Regions from separate parts of the Lysinibacillus sp. FSL L8-0312 genome, predicted to be linked through region 3. Evidence: a T-box and tRNA genes for the amino acid it is inferred to sense, from the RefSeq annotation. Region 3 holds a T-box; the other regions hold tRNA genes.
The links. The T-box of region 3 lies ahead of ileS (isoleucine--tRNA ligase). A T-box ahead of a tRNA ligase gene usually reads a tRNA of that ligase, here a tRNA-Ile.
Positions count from the first base shown of each region.

Region 1: it encodes a tRNA-Ile, which carries the amino acid that the T-box ahead of ileS (isoleucine--tRNA ligase) is inferred to sense. The anticodon was not compared.
Region 2: it encodes a tRNA-Ile, which carries the amino acid that the T-box ahead of ileS (isoleucine--tRNA ligase) is inferred to sense. The anticodon was not compared.

Region 1 is NZ_JBBOOV010000001.1:2,157,412-2,159,638, reverse strand. It holds rRNA gene rrf (5S ribosomal RNA) at 176-291, shown strand; tRNA gene MHI22_RS10945 (tRNA-Val) at 302-377, shown strand; tRNA gene MHI22_RS10940 (tRNA-Thr) at 381-456, shown strand; tRNA gene MHI22_RS10935 (tRNA-Lys) at 465-540, shown strand; tRNA gene MHI22_RS10930 (tRNA-Leu) at 558-642, shown strand; tRNA gene MHI22_RS10925 (tRNA-Gly) at 678-752, shown strand; tRNA gene MHI22_RS10920 (tRNA-Leu) at 758-846, shown strand; tRNA gene MHI22_RS10915 (tRNA-Arg) at 855-931, shown strand; tRNA gene MHI22_RS10910 (tRNA-Pro) at 939-1,015, shown strand; tRNA gene MHI22_RS10905 (tRNA-Ala) at 1,032-1,107, shown strand; tRNA gene MHI22_RS10900 (tRNA-Met) at 1,135-1,208, shown strand; tRNA gene MHI22_RS10895 (tRNA-Ile) at 1,216-1,292, shown strand; tRNA gene MHI22_RS10890 (tRNA-Ser) at 1,308-1,400, shown strand; tRNA gene MHI22_RS10885 (tRNA-Met) at 1,454-1,528, shown strand; tRNA gene MHI22_RS10880 (tRNA-Asp) at 1,532-1,607, shown strand; tRNA gene MHI22_RS10875 (tRNA-Phe) at 1,665-1,740, shown strand; tRNA gene MHI22_RS10870 (tRNA-Gly) at 1,746-1,819, shown strand; tRNA gene MHI22_RS10865 (tRNA-Ile) at 1,821-1,894, shown strand; tRNA gene MHI22_RS10860 (tRNA-Asn) at 1,902-1,978, shown strand; tRNA gene MHI22_RS10855 (tRNA-Ser) at 1,988-2,078, shown strand; tRNA gene MHI22_RS10850 (tRNA-Glu) at 2,081-2,152, shown strand; gene MHI22_RS10845 (VOC family protein) at 2,213-2,227, opposite strand, start outside.
Region 2 is NZ_JBBOOV010000001.1:3,471,129-3,473,355, forward strand. It holds tRNA gene MHI22_RS17420 (tRNA-Met) at 1-75, shown strand; tRNA gene MHI22_RS17425 (tRNA-Asp) at 79-154, shown strand; tRNA gene MHI22_RS17430 (tRNA-Thr) at 165-240, shown strand; tRNA gene MHI22_RS17435 (tRNA-Tyr) at 248-331, shown strand; tRNA gene MHI22_RS17440 (tRNA-Trp) at 336-409, shown strand; tRNA gene MHI22_RS17445 (tRNA-His) at 457-532, shown strand; tRNA gene MHI22_RS17450 (tRNA-Gln) at 542-616, shown strand; tRNA gene MHI22_RS17455 (tRNA-Lys) at 631-703, shown strand; tRNA gene MHI22_RS17460 (tRNA-Arg) at 723-799, shown strand; tRNA gene MHI22_RS17465 (tRNA-Pro) at 815-891, shown strand; tRNA gene MHI22_RS17470 (tRNA-Ala) at 907-982, shown strand; tRNA gene MHI22_RS17475 (tRNA-Ser) at 996-1,088, shown strand; tRNA gene MHI22_RS17480 (tRNA-Phe) at 1,093-1,168, shown strand; tRNA gene MHI22_RS17485 (tRNA-Gly) at 1,175-1,248, shown strand; tRNA gene MHI22_RS17490 (tRNA-Ile) at 1,253-1,326, shown strand; tRNA gene MHI22_RS17495 (tRNA-Asn) at 1,334-1,410, shown strand; tRNA gene MHI22_RS17500 (tRNA-Glu) at 1,412-1,483, shown strand; gene MHI22_RS17505 (nitric oxide synthase oxygenase) at 1,802-2,227, shown strand, end outside.
Region 3 is NZ_JBBOOV010000001.1:964,720-966,946, forward strand. It holds gene ileS (isoleucine--tRNA ligase) at 1-899, opposite strand, end outside; T-box leader at 960-1,198, opposite strand; gene MHI22_RS04925 (hypothetical protein) at 1,258-1,434, opposite strand; gene MHI22_RS04930 (DUF2785 domain-containing protein) at 1,448-1,651, opposite strand; gene MHI22_RS04935 (hypothetical protein) at 1,884-2,024, opposite strand; gene MHI22_RS04940 (hypothetical protein) at 2,079-2,227, opposite strand, start outside.

The sequences.
Region 1 (2,227 bases), 1.2 Mb from region 3:
CAATGAACCGTTTATCCAGTTTTGAAAGAACAAAACTTTCAATAAAAAAAGAGCTTCAAGACACAAGTAGAACAAGGAAGCAAACGAGTGATTGAAGGAGCGTACTTCTGTACGTGACTGATTGAACGAGAGCAGCTGACGCAGTAATACGCCGTGTATTGAAGGTCGACCATAGTCTAGTGATGATGGCAAAGAGGTCACACCCGTTCCCATACCGAACACGGAAGTTAAGCTCTTTAGCGCCGATGGTAGTTGGGGGCTTCCCCCTGTGAGAGTAGGACGTCGCTAGGCATAATACCCAGGAGGATTAGCTCAGCTGGGAGAGCATCTGCCTTACAAGCAGAGGGTCGGCGGTTCGAGCCCGTCATCCTCCACCATATGCCGGTTTAGCTCAGCAGGTAGAGCAACTGACTTGTAATCAGTAGGTCGTGGGTTCGATTCCTATAGCCGGCACCATTTTTTTAGAGCCATTAGCTCAGTTGGTAGAGCATCTGACTTTTAATCAGAGGGTCGAAGGTTCGAGTCCTTCATGGCTCACCATTTTTAAATAATAATAAGCGGGTGTGGCGGAATTGGCAGACGCACTAGACTTAGGATCTAGCGCCGCAAGGCGTGGGGGTTCGACTCCCTTCACCCGCACCATTATTTCATTGCCAGATAAAAAAACTTATGCACATGCGGAAGTAGTTCAGTGGTAGAACACCACCTTGCCAAGGTGGGGGTCGCGAGTTCGAACCTCGTCTTCCGCTCCAAATGTGCCGGGGTGGCGGAACTGGCAGACGCACAGGACTTAAAATCCTGCGGTAGGTGACTACCGTACCGGTTCGATTCCGGTCCTCGGCACCATTTTTAATGCGCCCGTAGCTCAATTGGATAGAGCGTCTGACTACGGATCAGAAGGTTATGGGTTCGACTCCTGTCGGGCGCGCCAAAAAGAACGGGAAGTAGCTCAGCTTGGTAGAGCACTTGGTTTGGGACCAAGGGGTCGCAGGTTCGAATCCTGTCTTCCCGACCATTTCCAAAGAAATTATGGGGCCTTAGCTCAGCTGGGAGAGCGCCTGCCTTGCACGCAGGAGGTCAGCGGTTCGATCCCGCTAGGCTCCACCATAATAAATTAACCAGTATAAAGATCCTGGCGGCGTAGCTCAGCTGGCTAGAGCGTACGGTTCATACCCGTAAGGTCGGGGGTTCGATCCCCTCTGCCGCCATCTTAAAGGACCTTTAGCTCAGTTGGTTAGAGCAGACGGCTCATAACCGTCCGGTCGCAGGTTCGAGTCCTGCAAGGTCCACCATTTATATATTGCAACGGAGGTATACCCAAGTCTGGCTGAAGGGATCGGTCTTGAAAACCGACAGGCGGGTAACACCGCGCGGGGGTTCGAATCCCTCTACCTCCTCCAGTTTTAAATCTTTATAAATGGTGCTTTAAAAACTCGAAACCGTATAAAATTATCGCGGGGTGGAGCAGTGGTAGCTCGTCGGGCTCATAACCCGAAGGTCGTTGGTTCAAATCCGGCCCCCGCAACCAAATGGTCCCGTGGTGTAGCGGTTAACATGCCTGCCTGTCACGCAGGAGATCGCCGGTTCGATCCCGGTCGGGACCGCCATTATTTTCATAAGAAGATATGAAAAGCAAAAGAAAATAAGCTTAGCATGGACGAAATGGGTCAGTAGCTCAGTTGGTAGAGCATTAGATTGAAGCTCTAAGTGTCGGCGGTTCGATTCCGTCCTGACCCACCATTTATGCGGGTGTAGTTTAATGGTAAAACCTCAGCCTTCCAAGCTGATGTCGTGGGTTCGATTCCCATCACCCGCTCCAAGGGCCTATAGCTCAGCTGGTTAGAGCGCACGCCTGATAAGCGTGAGGTCGATGGTTCGAGTCCATTTAGGCCCATCATTATTCCGAAGTAGCTCAGTTGGTAGTAGCACCTGACTGTTAATCAGGTTGTCGCAGGTTCGAGTCCTGCCTTCGGAGCCATTTTTATGTGGGGAAGTACTCAAGAGGCTGAAGAGGCGCCCCTGCTAAGGGTGTAGGTCGGGTAACCGGCGCGAGGGTTCAAATCCCTCCTTCTCCGCCATTGGCCCGTTGGTCAAGTGGTTAAGACACCGCCCTTTCACGGCGGTAACACGGGTTCGAATCCCGTACGGGTCATACTAAAAAACAGTAGATGCACACGCATCTACTGTTTTTTCATATTCATAGATATAAATATTACTCTTGATTCAA
Region 2 (2,227 bases), 2.5 Mb from region 3:
CGCGGGGTGGAGCAGTGGTAGCTCGTCGGGCTCATAACCCGAAGGTCGTTGGTTCAAATCCAGCCCCCGCAACCAAATGGTCCCGTGGTGTAGCGGTTAACATGCCTGCCTGTCACGCAGGAGATCGCCGGTTCGATCCCGGTCGGGACCGCCATTTTTTTTTTGCCGGTGTAGCTCAGTTGGTAGAGCAACTGACTTGTAATCAGTAGGTCGTGGGTTCGACTCCTATCGCCGGCACCATTCCCTTGGAGGGGTAGCGAAGTGGCTAAACGCGGCGGACTGTAAATCCGCTCCTTAGGGTTCGGCGGTTCGAATCCGTCCCCCTCCACCATTTTAGGGGCATAGTTCAACGGTAGAATAGAGGTCTCCAAAACCTTTGGTGTGGGTTCGATTCCTACTGCCCCTGCCAGGTATTGAGGTACTCGTTCATATACAGCTGTTATAATTTATATAGTGGCGATTGTGGCGAAGTGGTTAACGCATCGGATTGTGGTTCCGACATTCGTGGGTTCGATTCCCATCAGTCGCCCCATTTTCAAATTGGGGTATAGCCAAGCGGTAAGGCAACGGATTTTGATTCCGTCATGCCTAGGTTCGAATCCTAGTACCCCAGCCATTTTTCTTTTTTACGAGCCATTAGCTCAGTTGGTAGAGCATCTGACTTTTAATCAGAGGGTCGAAGGTTCGAGTCCTTCATGGCTCATCGTTTTTTAATGAATATTGCGCCCGTAGCTCAATTGGATAGAGCGTCTGACTACGGATCAGAAGGTTATGGGTTCGACTCCTGTCGGGCGCGCCAATAAATTTATGTTTTCGGAATGTAGCTCAGCTTGGTAGAGCACTTGGTTTGGGACCAAGGGGTCGTAGGTTCGAATCCTGTCATTCCGACCATTTTTTATGATAAATGGGGCCTTAGCTCAGCTGGGAGAGCGCCTGCCTTGCACGCAGGAGGTCAGCGGTTCGATCCCGCTAGGCTCCACCAGTTCAATATTTTTGGAGGTATACCCAAGTCTGGCTGAAGGGATCGGTCTTGAAAACCGACAGGCGGGTAACACCGCGCGGGGGTTCGAATCCCTCTACCTCCTCCATTTTGGGTCAGTAGCTCAGTTGGTAGAGCATTAGATTGAAGCTCTAAGTGTCGGCGGTTCGATTCCGTCCTGACCCACCATTATTTGCGGGTGTAGTTTAATGGTAAAACCTCAGCCTTCCAAGCTGATGTCGTGAGTTCGATTCTCATCACCCGCTCCAAAATGGGCCTATAGCTCAGCTGGTTAGAGCGCACGCCTGATAAGCGTGAGGTCGATGGTTCGAGTCCATTTAGGCCCATCATTATTCCGAAGTAGCTCAGTTGGTAGTAGCACCTGACTGTTAATCAGGTTGTCGCAGGTTCGAGTCCTGCCTTCGGAGCCACGGCCCGTTGGTCAAGTGGTTAAGACACCGCCCTTTCACGGCGGTAACACGGGTTCGAATCCCGTACGGGTCATCAAGCATGTAGCACAAATATTGTGTTACATGCTTTTTCTTTTATCAATAAATGATACATTAGTAAAGAGTGAAAGCTACGAATCCGCTATCAATGGTTCAGTAGCTTTTTTACATGACTAATATTTTGTTTCTCCTTTCTATAAGATGTCGCCCACCTCTTTTCCTTCTTCATTCACAATATCTTCTAATCATGATTCGATTCATTATAAATTTGAACAAACTATTTCATATATGCAATATGTATGTTTTTTTATAGCTATTTTCGTGGTGCTTGTCGTTTTGTTCCTCTAATATGAGGATAAGTGGAGGAATCGAAATGAATATACAGGAGATCCAGCAATTTTTAAGTTTATATCAGACAGAACAAGATGAATCAGAGCGTTGGTTAGCGAATAGATTACAACAGATTAAGAATGCAGGTGAGTACGACCCAACAACAGAGGAGCTAGCTTTTGGTGCACGGGTGGCGTGGCGTAATAGTAACAAATGTATTGGTCGTCTGTTTTGGCAATCATTGCATGTAGTAGATGCACGTGCCGTTTTAGATGAACAGGATATTTTTCAAAAACTACTGGAGCATATCGATTATGCAACAAATAGTGGAAAAATCCGTCCAACAATAACAGTATTTGCTTCGAACAGAGTGCGTATATGGAATCATCAGCTAATTCGTTATGCAGGCTATGAAACGGAAGCTGGCGTTATTGGTGATGCACATTCTATTGTTTTTACTAAAGTATGT
Region 3 (2,227 bases):
ATGACGACAACATGCCCTTTTTCGACCGTTACATAAGAAAATAGTGGTTGATAGGAAACACCCGCAAACTCTTGCCCATCATGCTCACTTAGTACTTCGATAGGCTCTGTAAAAACCTTTTCCACCAGTGATTTAGCGAGGATGTATATGTTATCTTCGTGCTTTACACGTACATATTGAAGAGATGGATTCATAGCCAAGGCTACATTAGCAGGTAATGTCCAAGGCGTCGTTGTCCAGCCTAAGAAATATTCGTCGCGATCCCGAAGCTTAAACATCGCTGTAACGGATAAGTCTTTGACATCCTTATACCCCTGTGCTACCTCATGTGAACTTAAGGATGTTTGGCAGCTAGGGCAATAAGGTGAAACACGATGCCCTTTATATAAAAGTTGTTCCTTGTGTACATGGCTTAAAATATGCCACACAGATTCGATATAATCATTGCTTAGTGTCAGATAAGGATTATCCATATCAAGCCAGTAGCCAAGCTGCTCTGTAAAGGTACGCCATTTTTGCTCATAGGTAAAAACGCTCTTTTTACATGCCTGAATAAATCGCTCTACCCCGTAATTCTCAATTTCCTGCTTCCCAGAGATGCCTAATGCCTTTTCTACTCCTAATTCCACAGGCAATCCATGTGTATCCCAGCCTGCTTTTCGTTCAACGAGATAGCCTTGCATCGTTTTATAGCGTGCCACAACATCTTTAATTGTTCTGCCAAAAGCATGACCAACATGTGGTAAACCATTCGCTGTTGGCGGTCCCTCGTAAAATACAAAGGGCTGCTGTCCAGCACGATTGTTGATGGACTTTGCCAAGGTTCCTTCTTGCGCCCACAACGCACGAATCCTCGTTTCTCGTTCAACCATTGTTTCCTTCTTTTGTTCTTCCTGCATATGAGTTCCTCCTATACAATCCATTTTGTATAAAAGGCATACAAAAAACCCCGTCCCAAGGAAAGGGACGGGGTTAACCGCGAATACCACCCTAATTCTATTGACACAATGGTCAATAGCGCTCAGCAACGTACAATCATACGTGTTCTTTTTAACGGTAGACACCCGGATTGGCTTACTCTATTCAGCCAATCTTCTCAGAGAGGATTTTCATGTAACACCTGCACACCGACTTCCACCAAATGTCGGCTCTCTGTAGAACAAAATGAAACACTACTCTTTCTCATCAACGAATTTGTATGCTCTTATTGTCACTCATCGTAACAAATTACCAATTGTCTGTCAACAGTGGACAACCTTAAAAAATTTCATTGAGACAAGTGGCAATGCTTTGATGGAGAGTCATATATTGAGATTGCGGATTGGTTTGAATAAAGCTCTTCAGCAATATTTTGACATTAAATAGCCCGATATAAAAGTTTACTTCATCCAATTGCCCCTTTAATGTGGCTACTGTTGACAGTGTTTGCTGCAATATTTGGATGATTTCATTTTTCCAACATAGCGAAAATCGGGACTAACAACCTTTCCTCCTCATCATGAATAAATACATAAGCAGGTTGTAAATAGAAAGACCAAAGTGCATGTAACATAGCGACATAGGCTGATCCATTCATTTTAGGATTTTTCACTAGTTCATCAATAGCATCCGATACATGTGCCACACTATGTGCCCATCCTTTGCCAAGCACATAGCTTCTTACATCCTTTTCAGATGATATGTAAGTTCGTAACTTCGTTTGACAAGCCTCATGCTATCCTTAGATAAACAAATATCTGTGTAGATCCCTAGCTAAAATAAGTGCGAGCAATAAGATTGTAAACGAGTGAGTAAAAAACCCAATCAGATTCCTTTGAATAATAAATGGTTTAAGCTGTAATCCCAAAGTTCAATGAAGCAACGATGATTCAGCAAGTTTTTTTCTAAAATCCATTCATAAAAGCTGACCTAAATCCATGTATCTCGTAGCTCACTTCAGTAGAACCGATATGTGCTAGCATGGCATGCAAAAGCTGCTGTTGATGCTCTTGCTGCCAAGTAGCCTGACCCTTTTTCAATGCCATTAATCTAGCCTTTAATTCATCTTCCTTCAATACAACTGGCTAATTCCACTTTGCTTATTCATTGTGATACTCCGTACTACTTTCTCGGTATAGCCCATCCAGCTTCCATCCATTATAAAAACGGACATAGGTCAATTCCTTTTGCCAATTATCTAGGTGCACAATCACCTTGCTGCTCCAGGGGAAAGTAGCTGCATAAACCC